Regions from separate parts of the Paraburkholderia sp. PAMB 6770 genome, predicted to be linked through region 2. Evidence: predicted binding sites of a transcription regulator. Region 2 holds the regulator's gene; each other region holds the start of a gene.
The links. Region 2 encodes LexA, which represses DNA repair genes until DNA is damaged. Its sites were predicted from a motif close to ACTGTATNNNNATACAGT; they were not measured.
Positions count from the first base shown of each region.

Region 1: a site for LexA is predicted at 3,643-3,660, ahead of imuA (translesion DNA synthesis-associated protein ImuA). Genes of this name have one in related genera too.
Region 3: a site for LexA is predicted at 3,511-3,528, ahead of recA (recombinase RecA). Genes of this name have one in related genera too.

Region 1 covers NZ_CM173238.1:2,366,939-2,372,872, reverse strand. The annotation lists rRNA gene AC3AP7_RS10745 (23S ribosomal RNA) at 1-441, shown strand, start outside; rRNA gene rrf (5S ribosomal RNA) at 606-718, shown strand; partial or broken gene AC3AP7_RS10735 (3-oxoacyl-ACP reductase) at 830-1,045, opposite strand; gene tnpC (IS66 family transposase) at 1,128-2,699, opposite strand; gene tnpB (IS66 family insertion sequence element accessory protein TnpB) at 2,757-3,095, opposite strand; gene tnpA (IS66-like element accessory protein TnpA) at 3,092-3,478, opposite strand; gene imuA (translesion DNA synthesis-associated protein ImuA) at 3,676-4,383, shown strand; gene AC3AP7_RS10710 (Y-family DNA polymerase) at 4,313-5,782, shown strand; gene AC3AP7_RS10705 (error-prone DNA polymerase) at 5,789-5,934, shown strand, end outside.
Region 2 covers NZ_CM173238.1:2,024,371-2,030,304, forward strand. The annotation lists gene AC3AP7_RS09200 (FAD-binding oxidoreductase) at 1-967, opposite strand, end outside; gene AC3AP7_RS09205 (asparaginase) at 1,297-2,337, opposite strand; gene lexA (transcriptional repressor LexA) at 2,465-3,115, shown strand; partial or broken gene AC3AP7_RS09215 (hypothetical protein) at 3,332-3,529, shown strand; gene AC3AP7_RS09220 (DUF2939 domain-containing protein) at 3,659-4,324, shown strand; gene AC3AP7_RS09225 (universal stress protein) at 4,440-4,916, opposite strand; gene nodI (nodulation factor ABC transporter ATP-binding protein NodI) at 5,172-5,934, shown strand, end outside.
Region 3 covers NZ_CM173238.1:3,018,171-3,024,104, reverse strand. The annotation lists gene AC3AP7_RS13685 (hypothetical protein) at 1-550, shown strand, start outside; tRNA gene AC3AP7_RS13680 (tRNA-Met) at 873-949, opposite strand; gene AC3AP7_RS13675 (sensor histidine kinase) at 1,073-2,617, opposite strand; gene AC3AP7_RS13670 (response regulator) at 2,626-3,375, opposite strand; gene recA (recombinase RecA) at 3,609-4,697, shown strand; gene recX (recombination regulator RecX) at 4,735-5,529, shown strand; gene AC3AP7_RS13655 (DUF2889 domain-containing protein) at 5,639-5,934, shown strand, end outside.

The DNA.
Region 1 (5,934 bases), 340 kb from region 2:
GCCCAAGAGTTCATATCGACGGCGGTGTTTGGCACCTCGATGTCGGCTCATCTCATCCTGGGGCTGTAGCCGGTCCCAAGGGTATGGCTGTTCGCCATTTAAAGAGGTACGTGAGCTGGGTTTAAAACGTCGTGAGACAGTTTGGTCCCTATCTGCCGTGGGCGCTGGAAGTTTGAGGGGGCCTGCTCCTAGTACGAGAGGACCGGAGTGGACGAACCTCTGGTGTACCGGTTGTCACGCCAGTGGCATCGCCGGGTAGCTATGTTCGGAAGAGATAACCGCTGAAAGCATCTAAGCGGGAAACTCGCCTCAAGATGAGACTTCCCCGGGGCTTCGAGCCCCTTGAAGGGTCGTTCAAGACCAGGACGTTGATAGGTCAGGTGTGGAAGCGCAGTAATGCGTTAAGCTAACTGATACTAATTGCCCGTAAGGCTTGATCCTATAACCGGTGTGTTTCGCCGCCCCCGAACCGGGATGCGCGGCAGACCACCCGGGTTGAGATCGCGTGTTGTGCCTGAAACAACGCAACCCCGCTTCAGCATCCCTCTTTACGCTTCTTCCCGATTGGCTGCGGCGCCGTGCCGGCGACGCAGCAACCCGTCATGCCTGATGACCATAGCGAGTCGGTCCCACCCCTTCCCATCCCGAACAGGACCGTGAAACGACTCCACGCCGATGATAGTGCGGATTCCCGTGTGAAAGTAGGTAATCGTCAGGCTCCTCATGCCCTCGCTCCGAACCCCGTCCACCTCCGTGGCGGGGTTCGGCCGTTTACGGACTGGACATGCGCGCCGTCAATCCGCGCGTCTGGATTCCAGCGCATATCGAACTACCAGGGAACGGTACGACCGAGATAATCGACGTACTGCAAGCCCGGCGTACCCCGCTTCGATAGCAACACGTCCACGAGACCCGGTACGTTCTCCTCAATACCGAATGGCGCATCCGGGCCGCCCAGCGCGGTGCGGATCCATCCCGGCGCCATTAGCGTCATTGCGCGTGCCGAATCCCCGTGGCGGCCTGCAAAGCTACGCATGACTTTGTCGTAGCAAAATTCCATCCGCCGCGATCATCCGATTGTCCATCGTAAGCGGCCAGCCATCCCATCTTGACGCGCGAGGAAGGAGTTAGCTGGTCGCGGCCGGTTGCCATCGATGCGGCAGCAACGAGGCGATATCGCTATGCCGGTGTGTCGGCAGTCGCGTGAGAACATCCTTGAGATACGCTTGCGGCTCATGGCCGTTGAGTTGCGCTGACCGGATGAGGCTCATGATCGCGGCTGAACGTTGACCGGCACGAAGTGATCCGGCAAACAGCCAGTTGTTGCGTCCGACAGCCCACGGGCGGATCTGGTTCTCAACCCAGTTGTTATCGATCGGCACAGCCCCGTCGTCGAGATAGCGCGTCAGCGCTTCCCACCGGTTGAGCGTGTAGTCCAGCGCCTTCGCTATCGCCGAGCCCTCGGAGACGATCCGGCGATGTGTGATCAGCCACTCGTGAAGTGCATCGCACACTGGCCTGGCTCGATGCTGTCGAAGCTGGTATCGGGCGTCATCGTTCAGTGCTGCGGCGTCGCGCTCGACATCGTAGAGCGCGGCGAAGAACGGTAGTGCCTGCTTCGCCACCTCGCTGCTGTGGTTGGCATGCAGTTCGTAGAATTTGCGCCGTGCGTGCGCAGCGCACCCGATCTCGGTGATGCCCTGCTGGAACGATGCCTTGTAGCCGCTGAAGTCGTCGCATACCAGCTTGCCATGCCAGCCATCGAGGAACGCCCGGGCATGCTCTCCAGCACGGCTGCTGGCGAAGTCGTAGACCACGGCGCGCAACCCGCTGAGCTGGGTGGACGTATACGCCCACAGGTACGCCCGATGTGTTTTGCCTTTGCCGGGACTGAGCATCTGTACCGGTGTCTCGTCTGCGTGCAGCACGGCCTGCTTCAGCATCTCCTGTCGGAGCGCGTCCACCAGCGGCTGCAGTTGCACTCCGCACGCGCCGACCCACGCCCCCAGCGTCGACCTCGGAATGGCGAGACCGGCACGCGCAAAGATCTGTTCCTGACGATACAGCGGGAGGTGGTCGGCGAATTTGTTGACCAGTACCGACGCCAGCAGCCCCGTGGTCGGGATGCCCTTGTCGATCACATGCGCCGGCACGGGGGCCTGGATCAACGTCTCGCAGTTGCGGCATACCCACTTGCCCCGGATATGCCGCTCTACCGTGAACACGCCCGGCGTGTAGTCCAGCTTCTCACTGACGTCCTCGCCAATGCGGACACGTTCGCAACCACACCGGCAGGTCGTGCTGTCCGGCTCGTGCTGGATCTCGATGCGCGGTAACTGCGCAGGCAGAACCGATCGCTTCGGCTGTTCGCGCTGTGTGACTGTGGCGGGTTGCAGTTGCTCCAGCTCGATCTCGATGGCGGCCAGATCGCCATCGATCGCCTCGTCGAGCAGGTTCATCTGTTCACCGTTGAACTGCTCGCTGCGACGGCCGAACTGCTGGCGCTTGAGAATCGAGATCTCATGCGTCAGATGGTCGATACGTGTCTGCCGGAAGCGCAGTTCGCGGTCACGCTCGCTGACTTCACGCGCCTTCGCCTCGATCTCCAGATCCTTTGCCTGAACCTGAGCCGCGAGCTGCGCTGCCAGCGTGCGCAGTTGTTCCGGGCTGAGGGCTTCGAGATCGGATGGCAGGTTCATGCGAATCAGTCTGCCAGAAGCCAGCAACCCGGAGAAGCGAAACAGTTTACGCCGCCATCAGACGATCCGGATCACGCTGTCCGGTCCGACGCGTTGCCACGGCAGGCCCAGCACAAGCGCCGCGAGCTGTTCGTGCGTGAGGGTGTGCTGCTTCGGCTCGCTGCCGACAGGTGGCCAGCTGAACTGACCTTGATTCAGGCGCCGGGCGGCCAGCCAGATGCCGAAACCGTCGTGAATCAGAACCTTCACGCGGTTGGCGCGGCGATTGGCGAACAGGTACGCGTGGTGAGGATGTGCAGCGCCGAACACCTTGACCACGCGCGCCAGTGCCGTATCGAAACCCGCACGCATGTCCAGCGGTTCAACAGCCAGCCAGATCTCGTCGACCTGGATCACCTCAGCCACTCGCGCAGCCAGGCCGCGCATTGCGTTGCCTCCGAGACCGGCCAGCTCACTGTGACCGACTGGTTGCCGCGATGCACTTCGATCCGGATCTCTGCGGGGCGCACACTCCGCTGCTCCAGCGCGACTGGAACAAACGTCGGCGACGGTAACGGCTGCACTTCTGACGGGCGCCCCGGCATTCCACGCGGCAATCTGCCTTCGGCCTGATCAATCCAGCGTCGCAGCAGGTTCGCGTTGAGCCCATGCTCCAGCGCGACCGCTGAGACCGAAACGCCCGTGGCCTGGCAGGCGGCTACCACTTCGGCCTTGAACTGTTCGCTGTAGCGTCGCCGGCGACGGCGCTCCGTCGGAGCGCGTTCTTCGATAGTGTTCACGTGTCCACTTATTTGCTCTTAGTGGACGCGATACTCGCAAGTGCTTGAGCGGCATTCAAGGTGACTTGGCCGGACGCTTACTGTCCATCTTTCCCTTCCGTCAAAAATCCCCACGCTGGCATATTAAAAGTGCTGGATCGCATGGGAAAATTTCCGTGTAGGATGCTGTATATATATACAGTATTTCCCTACACCTCATGCCCACTCCGGCTAGCAGCGCTGAAGACATTCATCCATCGCTCTGGCGAGCATCCCAACTCGCTCAGGGACAGGGCGATATCGTGGATACCGGCTACCCGGCGCTATCGGCCGAGTTGCCCGGCGGCGGCTGGCCGGTCGGCGTGTTGATTGATCTGATGATCCGCCAGGCGGGGAGCGGCGAGATGCGTCTCCTGCGGCCCGCGCTCGGCAGGCTTGCGGATCGTCCGATTGCACTGGTACAGCCCCCTCATCTGCCCGACGCCCTGGGGCTCAGCCATATCGGATTACCGCTTGATCGCCTGCTACTGATCAGGACACCAAAATTTACCGATGCCCTCTGGTCCGCAACGCAGATTCTGCGTGCGGGCAGTTGCGGCGCACTGATGCTGTGGGCACACCACGCGCATGCCTCATCGCTGAGACGTCTGCATCTGGCCGCCCAGGCATCCGGAACGCTGTTCGTGATGATCCGGCCGATCGAGACGGCGCAGCAGGCATCGCCGGCCATGCTGAGGCTGATATTGCGACCGACCGACGAAGGCTTGAGCGTCGACATCGTGAAACGGCGAGGCCCCCTGCGTACGGAATCTGTGTCGATTGCTCTTCAACCCACCCCCATTCTGTTTTCCCGCCATGCGCGTCTTTCTCGCCGTTCATCTGCCACGGTTGTGCATCGAGGTCTTTCGGCCGAAGTGGTCGCCTGAGCCCGCGTGCGGCAGTGCCGTGCTCGAGCGGGACACGGTGCTCGTCGCGGATGATGCGGCGCGCGCAGCCGGCGTCAGTCCCGGCATGAAGCGCGGCGGAGTCGTGACGCTTTCGCCGCAGACCATGCTGTACGAACGCGAAATGGCGCGCGAATGCGCGGTGCAGCGTGAAGTCGCGATATCGCTGATGAGGTTTTCTCCCGATCTCGCATTACTCGACGAAGCCACGATCGTTGTCGAAGTCGGCGCGAGCCTGCGGCTTTTCGGTGGCATGCTGTCGCTGTGCAGGCAGGCAAGGGCGCTGCTCGGCACGCTCGGTCTGAGCGCCCGTATCGGCGTTGCCCCGACCGGGTACGGCGCCGCGCTGCTGGCAACGCAGCGGGCCCGGCGGGTCCTGCAGTTCGCGTCGCTCGAACGCGTGCTGTCGCCGTTGCCGCTGCAGGCAATCGCGGCATGCCGTCCGTTTGCCGACTGGTTCGCGGGACTGGGCTGCGACACCCTTGCCGATCTGCGACGCTTGCCGCGAGCGGGGCTGCTGCGGCGTTGCGGCGAAACATTGCTCGACTCGCTGGATCGCGCATTCGGCACTGCCCCGGAGCTCTTCGACTGGTTCGAATTGCCGCCGTTTTTTTCGGCACGTGTCGAGTTGCCGGACCGGATCGAGGACGCAAGCCACGCCCTCTTCGCCGCGCACCGGCTGCTCGTGCAGCTATGCGGCTGGCTGTGTGCGAAGCAGCTGGCCGTATCGGCGTTCACGCTGTCGATCGAACACGAGCGCGGCCGCGCGGCGCTGCCGCCTACGACGCTTGATATCGCGCTCGCCGATCCGACCTGGCGAGAAGCACACCTGCTGCGTCTTCTGACCGAGCGGCTGCACCGGCTCGCGTTGCCCGCACCGGCACTCGCGTTGCGGCTCGATGCGGTGCGCTTCGCACCCGCGGAGCCCGCAACGCAGACGCTGTTTCCGCAGCCCGGCGCCTCGCCGCAAGATCACGCGCGTTTGCTCGAACTGCTGATTGCCCGTCTGGGCGAGGAGAACGTGCTGCGCCCGGCGCCCCTCGCGGATCACCGGCCGGAGGTCGCAAACCGCTGGGTGCCGGTACACCAGGCGGTGAAAGCCGACGGCCTGCCGCAGACCCTGCCGCGGCCGACCTGGATGCTGGCCGAACCGTTGCGTCTGCTGATGCGGGACGATCGACCGTTCTACGGCTCGTCGCTGCGCGTCGTATCGCCGGCCGAGCGGATCGAGGCCGGCTGGTTCGACGGCCAGTTGGTCACGCGCGATTATTTCGTCGCGCAGGCGGACGACCGCAGCTACTACTGGATTTACCGTGAGCGTGTCAGCAGCCGCGATGCCGAAAACGCACCGCGCTGGTTTTTGCACGGCCTGTTCGGATGACGGGCGATGGACATGACCTCCACCCTCGTGCCGGCCTATGCCGAGCTGTTCTGTTTGTCCAACTTCACGTTTCTGCATGGTGCGTCGCATGCGGAAGAGCTGGCCGACCGTGCCGCCCAGCTCGGTTATGCCGGGCTCGCGATCACTGACGA
Region 2 (5,934 bases):
CGGCCGCATCCGGAAGCACGCACTGATGCTGCTGGAACCCGCGCCGTCCGTACATGCGGTTCCAGTTGCGCACGCCGTCGAGCGGATAGAAGAAACGCGCGAAGTCGACCCGGCTCTCGCGTGCGGCCTGCGCGTGGCGCCAGTAGTAATGCGCATTGAACGCCTTGATCGTGAAGCGGTTCACCGGCGAGCACGGCGGCGTGAACGGCACGTTGCGCCTGCGCGCGGCCGGCAGCGTGAAGTCGCCGTCGTCCGCGTGGTCGCCGGCCAGATAGATGCCGCGCCCGAGGGCCGCGCCGCCGCTCAGGCAATCGACCCACGCAACGCCGTACTCGTGCCGCGCATCGTACTCGGCCGACACCTGCAGAAACGCGTCCAGATTCGCGAGCGGCACGCTCGTCTGCGTGATGTAGGCGGAGCCGGCCCGCATCAGCTGGATCTCGACCCACGCGACGATCCCGGTCAGCCCGAGGCCGCCGATCGTCGCGCGAAACAGCGCCGTGTTTTCGTCGGGCGCGCATTCGAGCGCGCCGCGATCGGAGCGCACCAGCGCGAAGCGCCGCACGTGCGCGCCGAACGTGCCGCGCACATGATGGTTCTTGCCGTGCACGTCGTTGGCGACCGCGCCGCCGAGCGTGACGAACTGCGTGCCGGGCGTGACGGGCAGCATCCAGCCGCGCGGCACCGCGAGCGCGAGCACTTCGCCGAGCGTGACGCCAGCTTCGGCGCGCACGACGCCCTGTTCCCAGTCGGCGGCGATGAAGCGGTCGAGTCCGCGCAACTGCAGCACGTGATCGGTGGCCGCGAGACAACTGTCGCCATAGCTGCGGCCGTTGCCGAACGGCAGCGTGGTGCCGAAGCGTTCGCGCGCGAGCGCGAGCGCGGCCTCGATGCCGTCGCGCCAGCCGGGCCGGCAAGGGAACTGGAGCGCATACGGATAACGCCCCCACGACTGGAGCTTCGACACGCTCATCACGAATCGCGCCACGCAAAGAGGAAAATGGACGAAGCGGATCGTAGACGGCCGCACGCGCCGCCACTGTCTGCTAGCTCACATTCGTTCGCGTTTTGCCAGGATGGCCGGGAGCGTGTCGCGTTTCATTGGGGTTGCGGGTTGCGGGTTGCGGGTCGTGAATTCTGGGCTGTGGGCCGTGAGCGACGCGGGCATGGGGCGGCACACGCAGGAGCGCCCCAATACACAGGAGTACTGTGCACTGTACGCCCACGCAGACGGGCGCCCGCCCCCTCTTTCCGCGAGCCCGACCGACCGGGCGGGCGCAGCGCCCGCCTCGCGCGTCAGTACGTGTCGAACACCTGCTGCAGCGCGTCGGCCCCAGCCACGCCCGCTGCGAGTGCCAGCATCAGCAGCACCCGCGCCTTGTACGGATTGAGCGAGCCCGCGCTCACGAAGCCGAGCGCATCGTCGGGCGCCGCGCCGTTGCGCATCACGTGGCCCGATCCGACACGCGACGCGCGCACCACCGCGACGCCCGCCTTCGCCGCTTCGGCCAGCGCCTGCTGCACGGTAGCGTGAATCGAGCCGTTGCCTGTGCCGGCGACGACGATGCCGCGCACGCCCGCGGCGACAAGCGCATCGACCGCGACGCGCGACGCCCCCGCATAGCTCGTGACGACCTCGACGGCCGGCCAGTCGTCGCCGGCCGCGAACCCGCCCGGGAGCGGATGCGCGCGCACGACCCCGCGCTGGAACTCGACGCGGCCATCCTGCACCCAGCCGAGCGCGCCGACCTCGGGCGACTGGAACGCGTCCACCGCATAGGTGCTGACCTTGACGACGTCGCGCGCGCTGTGAATGCGGTTGTTGAACGCCACCAGCACGCCCTGTCCGGCGGCCGCGGCGCTCGCCGCGACCGTCACCGCGTTCAGCAGGTTCAGCGGGCCGTCGGCCGACAGCGCGGTGGACGGCCGCATCGCCGCGGTCAGCACCACCGGCTTGCGGGTGTGCACGGTGAGGTGCAGCAGGTAAGCGGTTTCTTCGAGCGTATCGGTGCCGTGCGTGATCACGATGGCGTCGATCGCGTCATCCGCCGCGAGCGCGTTCACCCGCGCGGCGAGCAGCGTCCACAGCGCGAGCGCCACGTCCTTGCTGTCGACGCTCGCGACCTGCTCGGGCGCGATCCGCGCGACGCCGGCAAGCGCCGGCACCGCGTCGAGGAGCTGGTTGACGCCGACCACGCCGGCCTGGTAGCCCGCGGTATGGGTCGCGTCGGCCGCGGAGCCGGCGATCGTGCCGCCGGTGGCCAGCACCGCGATGCGCGGCAGGACGCGCGCCGGCGCGGCGGCGTGCGTGGAAGCGGTGGAAGGCGAGGTAGTCATGGCGGCGATTGTAATCGATGCGAGACGGGCCGCGGCACGCTCTGGCGCCGGGGACTTCACGTAACACTTGAAAAGTGCCCGATACTGTATAAAAATACAGTCACCTGTCTATCCATACAGTGGCGCCATGACCAAACTCACCGCACGACAGCAGCAGGTTTTCGATCTGATCCGCCGCGCGATCGAGCGCACGGGCTTTCCGCCCACCCGCGCCGAAATAGCCGCGGAACTCGGCTTCAGCTCGGCGAACTCGGCGGAGGAACATCTGCGCGCGCTCGCGCGCAAGGGCGTGATCGAGCTCGCGGCCGGCGCTTCGCGCGGCATCCGGCTGCTGGCCGGGCAGGACGACGCGCCGCACCAGCTGACGCTGCCGCATGCGGCGCTGCTGCAACTGTCGCTGCCGCTGATCGGCCGCGTCGCGGCGGGCAGCCCGATCCTCGCGCAGGAGCACATCGCGCAGCACTACGCATGCGACCCGGCGCTGTTCTCGAGCAAGCCCGACTACCTGCTGAAAGTCCGCGGGCTGTCGATGCGCGACGCCGGCATCTTCGACGGCGACCTGCTCGCCGTGCAGCGGCGCAGCGAGGCAAAAGACGGGCAGATCATCGTTGCGCGCCTCGGCGACGACGTCACCGTGAAGCGTCTGAAGCGCCGCACGAACGGCATCGAACTGATTGCCGAGAACCCCGATTACGAAAACATCTTCGTCGAGGCCGGCAGTGCAGATTTCGCGCTCGAAGGCATTGCGGTGGGGCTGATCCGTCCCACCGAATTCTGAACCGTCTGAAGAACCGTCTGAACCCTGTCTGAATCCCGTCTGGAGAAACGCATGGAACGCCTTGCCCGCCTGCTGCCCTTTCGCCAGTTCGGCCGTCTGCGTCACCTGCGCGGCGTCGTGCCGTGCGCGCCGCTCGACGCCGGCCCGCCCAGCGGCTCGCTGTTCGATCCGGCGCCCGCGGCCCACCCAGACCGCAGCGTATCGGGCGCACCGCGCACCCCGCCGTCTGCCTTGCCAGCTTTCGCACGCGTGTCGCTGAATGCCGGGCTCCATATGGCGGAGCCGGCGCGCCGCGCGCCGGTGCGCGTGTACCATGGACCGTCGCGCGTCATCATGGTCGGCACGCTGGACGCCGTATGCCGCATGATCGACCGCTGCATTGCAGAGGAAAGCGCGGGCGTCGCGAGCCGCTAACGGACTCCATCACCGCACGCGCCCACCTCGGCCCCGCGTCTGGCCACGTGCCTGACCCTGTGCCTGACCCTGTGTCTGGCTCCGTGTCTGGCTCTACACCTGGCCTCACTTTCTGGAGCGCGCCGTACGATGCCGGTTTCAACCTCAGTTTCACCCGCGGTTTCCACCTCGGCCGCAACCCGAGTCTCACCCCGCGCCAGCCGCGGCTCCACGAAGCCGTTCATTGCGGTTCTCATCGTTGTCGCGCTGGTCGCGATACTGGGTTACGGCTATGCCTCCCCCTATGTCGCGCTCAACCGTCTGAAGCAGGCCGCCGACGCGCGCGATGCGCAAACCGTCAGCGAATACGTGGACTACCCCGCGCTGCGCGAGAGCCTGAAGGAGCAGATCGCGGGCCTCATGACGCGTCGCGTGCACGGCAGCGGCAATCCGTTCGCGGCGCTGGGCGCGATGATCGGCATTGCACTGGTCGGGCCGCTGGTCGATGCCTACGCGACGCCTGCCGGCGTCGCGGCGTTGCTCAACGGCATGCCGCCGAGCGGCAACCCGCAGCAGCGGCCGCCGGACACGGCCCCTTCCGCGGCTGCAGACGCCACGCCAGGCACTGCGGCTACCGGCGCCGCGTCCGTCCCGTCTGAGCCATCTGCGCCGCCGCACACGCACGCGGGCTATCGCAGCCTGAATGAATTCGTCGTCACCTACCAGCATGGCGTGGGCGACGCACGCTACCGCGCGATCTTGCATCGCGAGGGGTGGTTCACCTGGAAGCTGGCGGCCGTCGAACTGGGCGACTAGGCCAAACCCGTCGATCCAAACAACAGCCTAAACAACGGCCCCAACACGGGCCCAGGCAACGGTCCACGCGAGAACGAGAGACCCGCAAGGGCCCAGCCGCGGAGCCGCGCGAGAATCAGGCTGCAGCCTCGGCGGCGGCCTGTTGCTGCTCCTGCGCGGACGAGCACGCCACGAGGATGCTGCACGAAACGCGGTCGAGCAATGGCGTGTTGCCCGCGCCCATCCACCAGCGCGACAGCCCGGTGCGGCAACGGTGCCCGACGACGACGAGGTCCACCTGCAGCTCGCTGGACAGATTCGCAATTTCGTCGATCGGATGACCAAACGCGAAATGCCCCTGCGCCCGCACGCCGCGCTCGGTCAGCCAGTCGACACCCTCCTGCAGGATGTCGCGCGCGGCTTTCTCGAAGCTGCCGCAGGCCACGTCCGTCAGCAGTCCGGCGCTTTGCGCGATGCTCGACCGCATGTCCACCACGGACAGCAGATGCGTCTCCGCCTTCAGGTCCAGCGCCAGATCCGCACCGCAGCGCAACGCCTTGCGGCCCTCGCGCGAGCCGTCGTAGCACAACAGAATTTTCTTGTAGCTCGCCATGATGATCTCCCTTCCGCGCCGATCGCGGTTCTCGTCTCCATCATGGTGCGCCGCAATTCGGCTGGCAAGGGCTGGAAAACGCTAACAGGCGGAGCGCTCCCCGTTGCCCGCCCGGACGAGGCCGCCGCCGGATATCGCAGCGCAACACCCCTGCCCCGGCACGCGGCTCACGCCGCCACCGCCGACAGTACCGCGCCGATGCCCTAGAATGATCAGCCCGACCGGTCTTTCCTGTGTTTCGGACCCTATCGCCCCATGTCAGAAGCCGCTATTGAGTTCCTTCAAGTCCGCAAAAGCTATACCGGTAAGACCGTGGTCGACGACCTGTCGTTCCACGTGCGCGCGGGCGAGTGCTTCGGACTGCTCGGACCGAACGGCGCTGGCAAGACCACCACGCTGAGGATGCTGCTCGGCATCGCTGCTCCGGACGCCGGCACGATCCGGCTGTGCGGCGAACCGATTCCCGCGCGCTCGCGTTTCGCGCGCGCGCGCGTCGGCGTCGTGCCGCAGTTCGACAATCTCGATCCCGACTTCACGGTCCGTGAAAACCTGCTGGTCTTCGGCCGCTACTTCGGACTCAGCACCGCGCAGGCCCGCGCGATGGTGCCCGCGCTGCTCGCGTTCGCGCGCCTCGAAAACAAGGCGGACGCGCGCGTCGGCGAACTGTCGGGCGGCATGAAGCGGCGCCTCACGCTCGCCCGGGCGCTCGTCAACGATCCGGACGTGCTGATCATGGACGAGCCCACCACCGGGCTCGATCCACAGGCACGCCATCTGATCTGGGAACGGCTGCGCTCGCTGCTCGCGCGGGGCAAGACGATCCTGCTCACCACGCATTTCATGGAAGAAGCCGAGCGGCTCTGTCATCGCCTCTGCGTGATCGAGGAAGGGCGCAAGATCGCCGAAGGTGCGCCGGGCGAACTGATCGCCTCCGAAATCGGCTGCGACGTGATCGAGATTTACGGCTCCGACCCGGCCGCGCTGCGCGACGCCCTGGCGCCGCTCGCGCAGCGCACCG
Region 3 (5,934 bases), 990 kb from region 2:
GCTTTACGGTCGCTATACCGTCAGAAGTATCGACACGGACACGGATCTTCCCGATGTTGAATATCCTTATGTCACGATAAAAACCGGCAGGGAAGCGTTGTCGACGGAAGGTGTCGCCACGTGCCACAGCATTACGTTGTATGGCGTAAATGAGAGGGGGGAAATCGTCATGATGAAATACCATGACGGTGGCGATGAGAACGTTCTGACGCACATGTCTACGCAAATGCGGACGCCCGGCAAAATGGAAGGAATGGCGGTCAGGCCGCTTTTTTTCATGATCGTGGGCGGCCAGTTTGGCCCGGGGGGCGGGCGTGATGCCAGTACGATTGCGCGCGAGAGGATATTGCTGAAGGAGTCTGACAGGCTGCGCATTCCCGTTCGCGCGGCGAGATTTCATACGACAACGCTGGAGTTCGACGAGAACGGAAATGCGCTTGAAGGACAACGATCTCTTTCGGTGGCGACTATTTCAACGAAGGACGGGGTGTTTTACCGCGATGAGGACGGGAGTAGTAATGGGGGCAGTTCTTTTGGGGACGATGAGTAGCCGGGCGGCCTGAACGTTCGTGTGGGGAGACACTTTGCCATGCGGCGCAGGACGGCGGTGAGGGCTAACCGCACGGAGAATCCGGCTCGCGCGGCCCCTCGGCGGACGCATGGAAGGGCGCCGGCCATGGCTTCTTTCAGCGGCGGCATGGTGACAGCGTGGCCCCGCATACTTGCACTTCGCTGCAGGTTCGATTCATCGGGCAACGCATGAAGCGCGGCCGGATTCTTTATTTATATCAGTGATCTGGACGTTCGGTTCGCTGGCGTCGGCCAAAACCAAAAAGGCCGCTGCCCTTGCGGGACAGCGGCCTTTCTACAACTGGTGGCGAATCAGGGATTCGAACCCCGGACCTGCGGATTATGATTCCGTCGCTCTAACCGACTGAGCTAATTCGCCGAAAGAACGCGAATTATGGAGATGCAGGCCGCGCTTGTCAAGCCCCGTCCAGGCAAATTTCGACAGGCGGGACCGGTGGAGCAGGGCGCGCCGCTCGTCGGCCCTGATTGCCCGCCCGCGCGTTCAAACCGCCCCCTCGTCCACCCGCTCCCGCATCGGCAAACTCACCCGTACGAGCGTGCCCGCAAGGCGCGGCGCCTGCTGATAAACGTTGTCGTCGAGCGTCAGCGTGCCGCCGTGCATCGTCACGATTTCGCGCACGATTGCGAGTCCGAGCCCGCTGCCGTCGCCCTCGCGGCCGAGGATCCGGTAAAACCGCTCGACCACGCGCTCCCGCTCCGCCGCCGGAATGCCGATGCCGGTATCCTCCACTTCGAGATGCACCTGCCCGGCCTGCGGGTCCGGCCGCACGCGCACCGTAATGCGGCCGCCCGCGGGCGTGTAGCGGATCGCGTTGTCGATCAGGTTCGACAGCATTTCGCGCAGCATCACCGCATTCGCGTCCAGTTCGACCGCGTCGTCCGGCCCTTCGTAGCCGAGATCCATCTGCTTCGCGAGCGCGGCCTGCACCCAGTCGCGCACGGCCGCCCGCGCGAGCACCGTCAGTTCGACCGGCGCGAAAATCTGCCCCGACAGCCGGTTTTCCGCGCGCGCGAGCGCGAGCAGTTGCGTCACGAGCCGCGCGGCCTGCTCCGAACTCGTCGCGATCTGTTCGAGCGAGCGGTGCACCTCGGCCGGCACCTGTTCGCGCAGCGCGAGCTCCGCCTGGGTGCGCAGCCCCGCAAGCGGCGTTTTCATCTGGTGAGCGGCATCGGCGATAAAGCGCTTTTGCAGCGCCATGTTCTGTTCGAGCCGCGTGAGCAGGTCGTTGAACGACGTGACGAGCGGCTCGATTTCCGGCGGCGCGCGGCGGGCCTCGAGCGGCGACAGGTCGTCCGGCCGCCGTGCGCGGATGTGCGCCTGCAGCGCGTGCAGCGGCGCAAGGCCGCGCGACAGTCCGAACCACACGAGCAGGATCGCGAGCGGCAGCACGACGAACTGCGGCAGGATCACGCCCTTGATGATGTCGTTCGCAAGCTGCCGGCGCTTGTCGAGCGTCTCGCCGACCTGCACCAGCACCGGCTGCGCGCCGGGCGTCCGCGGAAACGCCACGGTCGTGTACGCGATGCGGATGTCGTTGCCGCGCAGCATGTCGTCGCGAAACTCGACGAGCCCCGGCGGCGGCCGGTCTTCCTCGTGCGGCAGCGGCATGTCGCGGTCGCCCGCCACCAGCTCGCCGCGCGTGCCGAGCACCTGATAGAACACCTTGTCGACGTTGTCGCTGCCCAGGAAGTCGCGGATCACACCGGGCAGCGACAGCTCCGCCACGCCGTTCACCGGATGGATCTGGCGCGCGAGCACGTACGTGTCGGCTTCGAGCGCGCGGTCGAACGGACCGTTCGCGATCGACTTGGCGACCAGGTACGTGACGGCGATGCTCATCGGCCACAGCAGCAGCAGCGGCGCGAGCATCCAGTCGAGAATCTCGCCGAACAGCGAGCGCGGCCGGGCCCCGGCGGCGGCCTCGGCTTCGTCGGGCGGCGCGAACGGGTTCGCGTAGCGCGCGTCGCGCGCCTTGTCGTCGAGATCCGCCGTTTGCGCGGATGGCCGCCGGGCGCGCGCGGACATCGTCGTGCCTATCTGGACGGCGCGGACGGCGGCCCCGCGCCCAGCCCGGAGGACGCGGCCGGCGGGGCCACCGGGGCCGGCGGGGTCTGCGGCGGCGTCTTTTCGAGGCAGTAGCCGAGCCCGCGCACGGTAACGATGCGCACGCCGCTCGGCTCGATCTTCTTGCGCAGCCGGTGCACGTAGACCTCGATCGCGTTGTTGCTGACCTCCTCGCCCCACTCACACAGGTGATCGACCAGCTGCTCCTTCGACACGAGCCGCCCGATGCGCTGCAGCAGCACTTCGAGCAGCCCCAGCTCGCGTGCCGACAGGTCGATCACCTGGTCGTTGATCGACGCGATCCGGCCGACCTGGTCGAACGACAGCGAGCCGTGCCGCACCACCGTCGCGCCGCCGCCGGCCGCGCGCCGCGTGAGCGCGCGCACGCGCGCCTCCAGCTCGTTGAGCGCGAACGGCTTGGCCATGTAATCGTCGGCGCCGAGGTCGAGCCCCTTCACGCGTTCGTCGACGCTGTCCGCCGCCGTGAGGATCAGCACCGGCAGGTTCGAATTGCGCGCGCGCAGGCGCCGCAGCACTTCGAGCCCGGACATGCGGGGCAGGCCGAGATCGAGAATCAGCAGGTCGAAGCTCTGGGTGGACAGCGCGGTGTCGGCCTCGACGCCGCTTTTCACATGATCGACCGCATAGGCCGATTGGCGGAGTGATCGGACCAGACCATCCGCGAGTATGCTGTCATCTTCGGCAATGAGAATTCGCATGATGCGCCAGAACGCTCTCGCCGGCGCCGTTCAGGCACCCGGCGCGCGGCGGTCTCCAGAATGTGTCGCCGGTAGTTTTGCACGGCGCGGCTGGCGCAACGAGAGAAACGCGCGAGAAACGTGCTTGCCAAAACTACTGTTTTTTTATACAGTGTCTGCGTTTAGTGTGCTGTCCACGCAAAATGGGCTGCACGTCTGCCTCAGACGCCGTTCATCATAGCAAAGGACGATTCATGGAAGAAAGCAAGAAAGGCTCGGCTGGACTGACTGCTGAGAAGAGCAAGGCGCTGGCCGCCGCGCTCGCGCAGATCGAAAAACAGTTCGGCAAAGGATCGGTCATGCGGCTCGGCGCGGGTGAGGCGGTCGAAGACATCCAGGTCGTATCGACCGGGTCGCTCGGCCTCGACATCGCGCTAGGCGTCGGCGGCTTGCCGCGCGGCCGCGTGGTCGAAATCTACGGGCCGGAGTCGTCCGGCAAAACCACGCTCACGCTGCAGGTCATCGCGGAAATGCAGAAGCTCGGCGGCACCGCGGCGTTCATCGACGCGGAGCACGCGCTCGACATTCAATACGCGGCCAAGCTGGGCGTGAGCGTGTCCGACCTGCTGGTGTCGCAGCCGGACACCGGCGAGCAGGCGCTGGAAATTGCCGACGCGCTGGTGCGCTCGGGCTCCATCGACATGATCGTGATCGACTCGGTCGCGGCGCTGGTGCCGAAGGCCGAAATCGAAGGCGAAATGGGCGACTCGCTGCCGGGCCTGCAAGCCCGTCTGATGTCGCAGGCGCTGCGCAAGCTCACCGGCACGATCAAGCGCACCAACTGCCTCGTCATCTTCATCAACCAGATCCGCATGAAGATCGGCGTCATGTTCGGCAACCCGGAAACCACCACCGGCGGCAATGCGCTGAAGTTTTACGCGTCGGTGCGTCTCGACATCCGCCGCATCGGCTCGATCAAGAAGAACGACGAGGTGATCGGCAACGAAACGCGCGTGAAGGTCGTCAAGAACAAGGTGTCGCCACCGTTCCGCGAAGCGATCTTCGACATCCTGTACGGTGAAGGCATTTCACGCCAGGGCGAAATCATCGACCTCGGCGTGCAGGCCAAGATCGTCGACAAGGCCGGCGCCTGGTACAGCTACAACGGCGAACGCATCGGTCAGGGCAAGGACAACGCACGCGAATTCCTGCGCGAGAATCCCGAAATTGCCCGCGAAATCGAGAATCGCATTCGCGAATCGCTGGGGGTGAATGCAATGGCCGAGTTGCCAGCCGGCGCGGGTGCCAACTCGAACGCGGAAATCGAGAGCGAAGAGGAGTAAGCACGCTGTGATACGCAAGGGCCCCCCCGCCGCCGGGATGCGAGATGCGGGCGGCCCGCGCAGCGAAACCGGAGGTCGGGGTCCCAGGGGCACCGACCCCGGGCGTGCGTCTCAATCCGCGGCGCCGACGGGCAGACCCTCGGCGCAAACACCGCCAGGCGCGGCCGACCGGTTCGAAACGTTCGAAGCATTCGAGGCGCTCGAAGCCCACGAAGCCCACGAAGCATTCGAAGCCCACGATCAGGCTTCGGCGTCTGCTGCGGGGAAGCCGCCCGACCCCCACGCGATCCTGCGAGCCGCTCACCCGCGCGAGGCGGAAGTCGCATATACCCGCTCGTCGGATCAGCGCCGTGCCCGCCCCGATCGCACGGACAAGACGCAAGGGCGCTCGCTGAAGGCACGCGCGCTTGGCTATCTGTCGCGGCGCGAATACAGCCGCGCGGAGTTGTCGCGCAAGCTGGTTCCCTATGTCGACGCGGCAGACGCGCTCGAAGGCCTGCTCGATTCGCTGGAGAAGGAGGGCTGGCTGTCCGACACGCGCTTTGCGGAAAGCCTGATTCACCGGCGCGCGGCGCGCCTCGGCGCGGGCCGCATCGTCAGCGAACTGAAGCGCCACGCGGTCGGTACCGCGCTGATCGAAGAGGCCAGCGCCCAGCTCCGCGAAACCGAACTGGAACGTGCGCGGGCCGTCTGGCAAAAGAAATACGGCACGCTACCCGACACCCCGGCCGAGCGGGCCCGGCAGGCCCGGTTTCTGGCCGCGCGCGGCTTTTCCACTGCCATCATCGGCAAGATTCTGAAGGGTATCGACGACGAATGGAGCGGCGAATAGCCGGCGAACCGGCCCCGCGCACCGGCTTGGTGCTGTGCACAATCCAGACTGTCTCAAATACCCAGTATGCTAAACTCCAGTGGTTTTCCAATCTGGCCTTTCCTTCCGCATGCCGCTCGCCCCGCCAGTTCCCCGTCAATTGCGCCATCGCCGCGCGATCCGAGCGGAGGCCTATGAGCGCGAAGACGGTTTGTGGGACATCGAGGCCTGCCTGACCGACCAAAAGCCACGCGACGTGGCGCTTGCGTCGGGCGTCCGGCCCAACGGTCAGCCGATCCATGAACTCTGGCTCCGCATCACGATCGATCGCAAGCTCAACGTTGTCGACGCGCAGGCGTCGTCCGACTGGGTGCCCTATCCCGGTCGATGTGAAGCCAGTAACCCCGCCTATCGGGCCCTCATCGG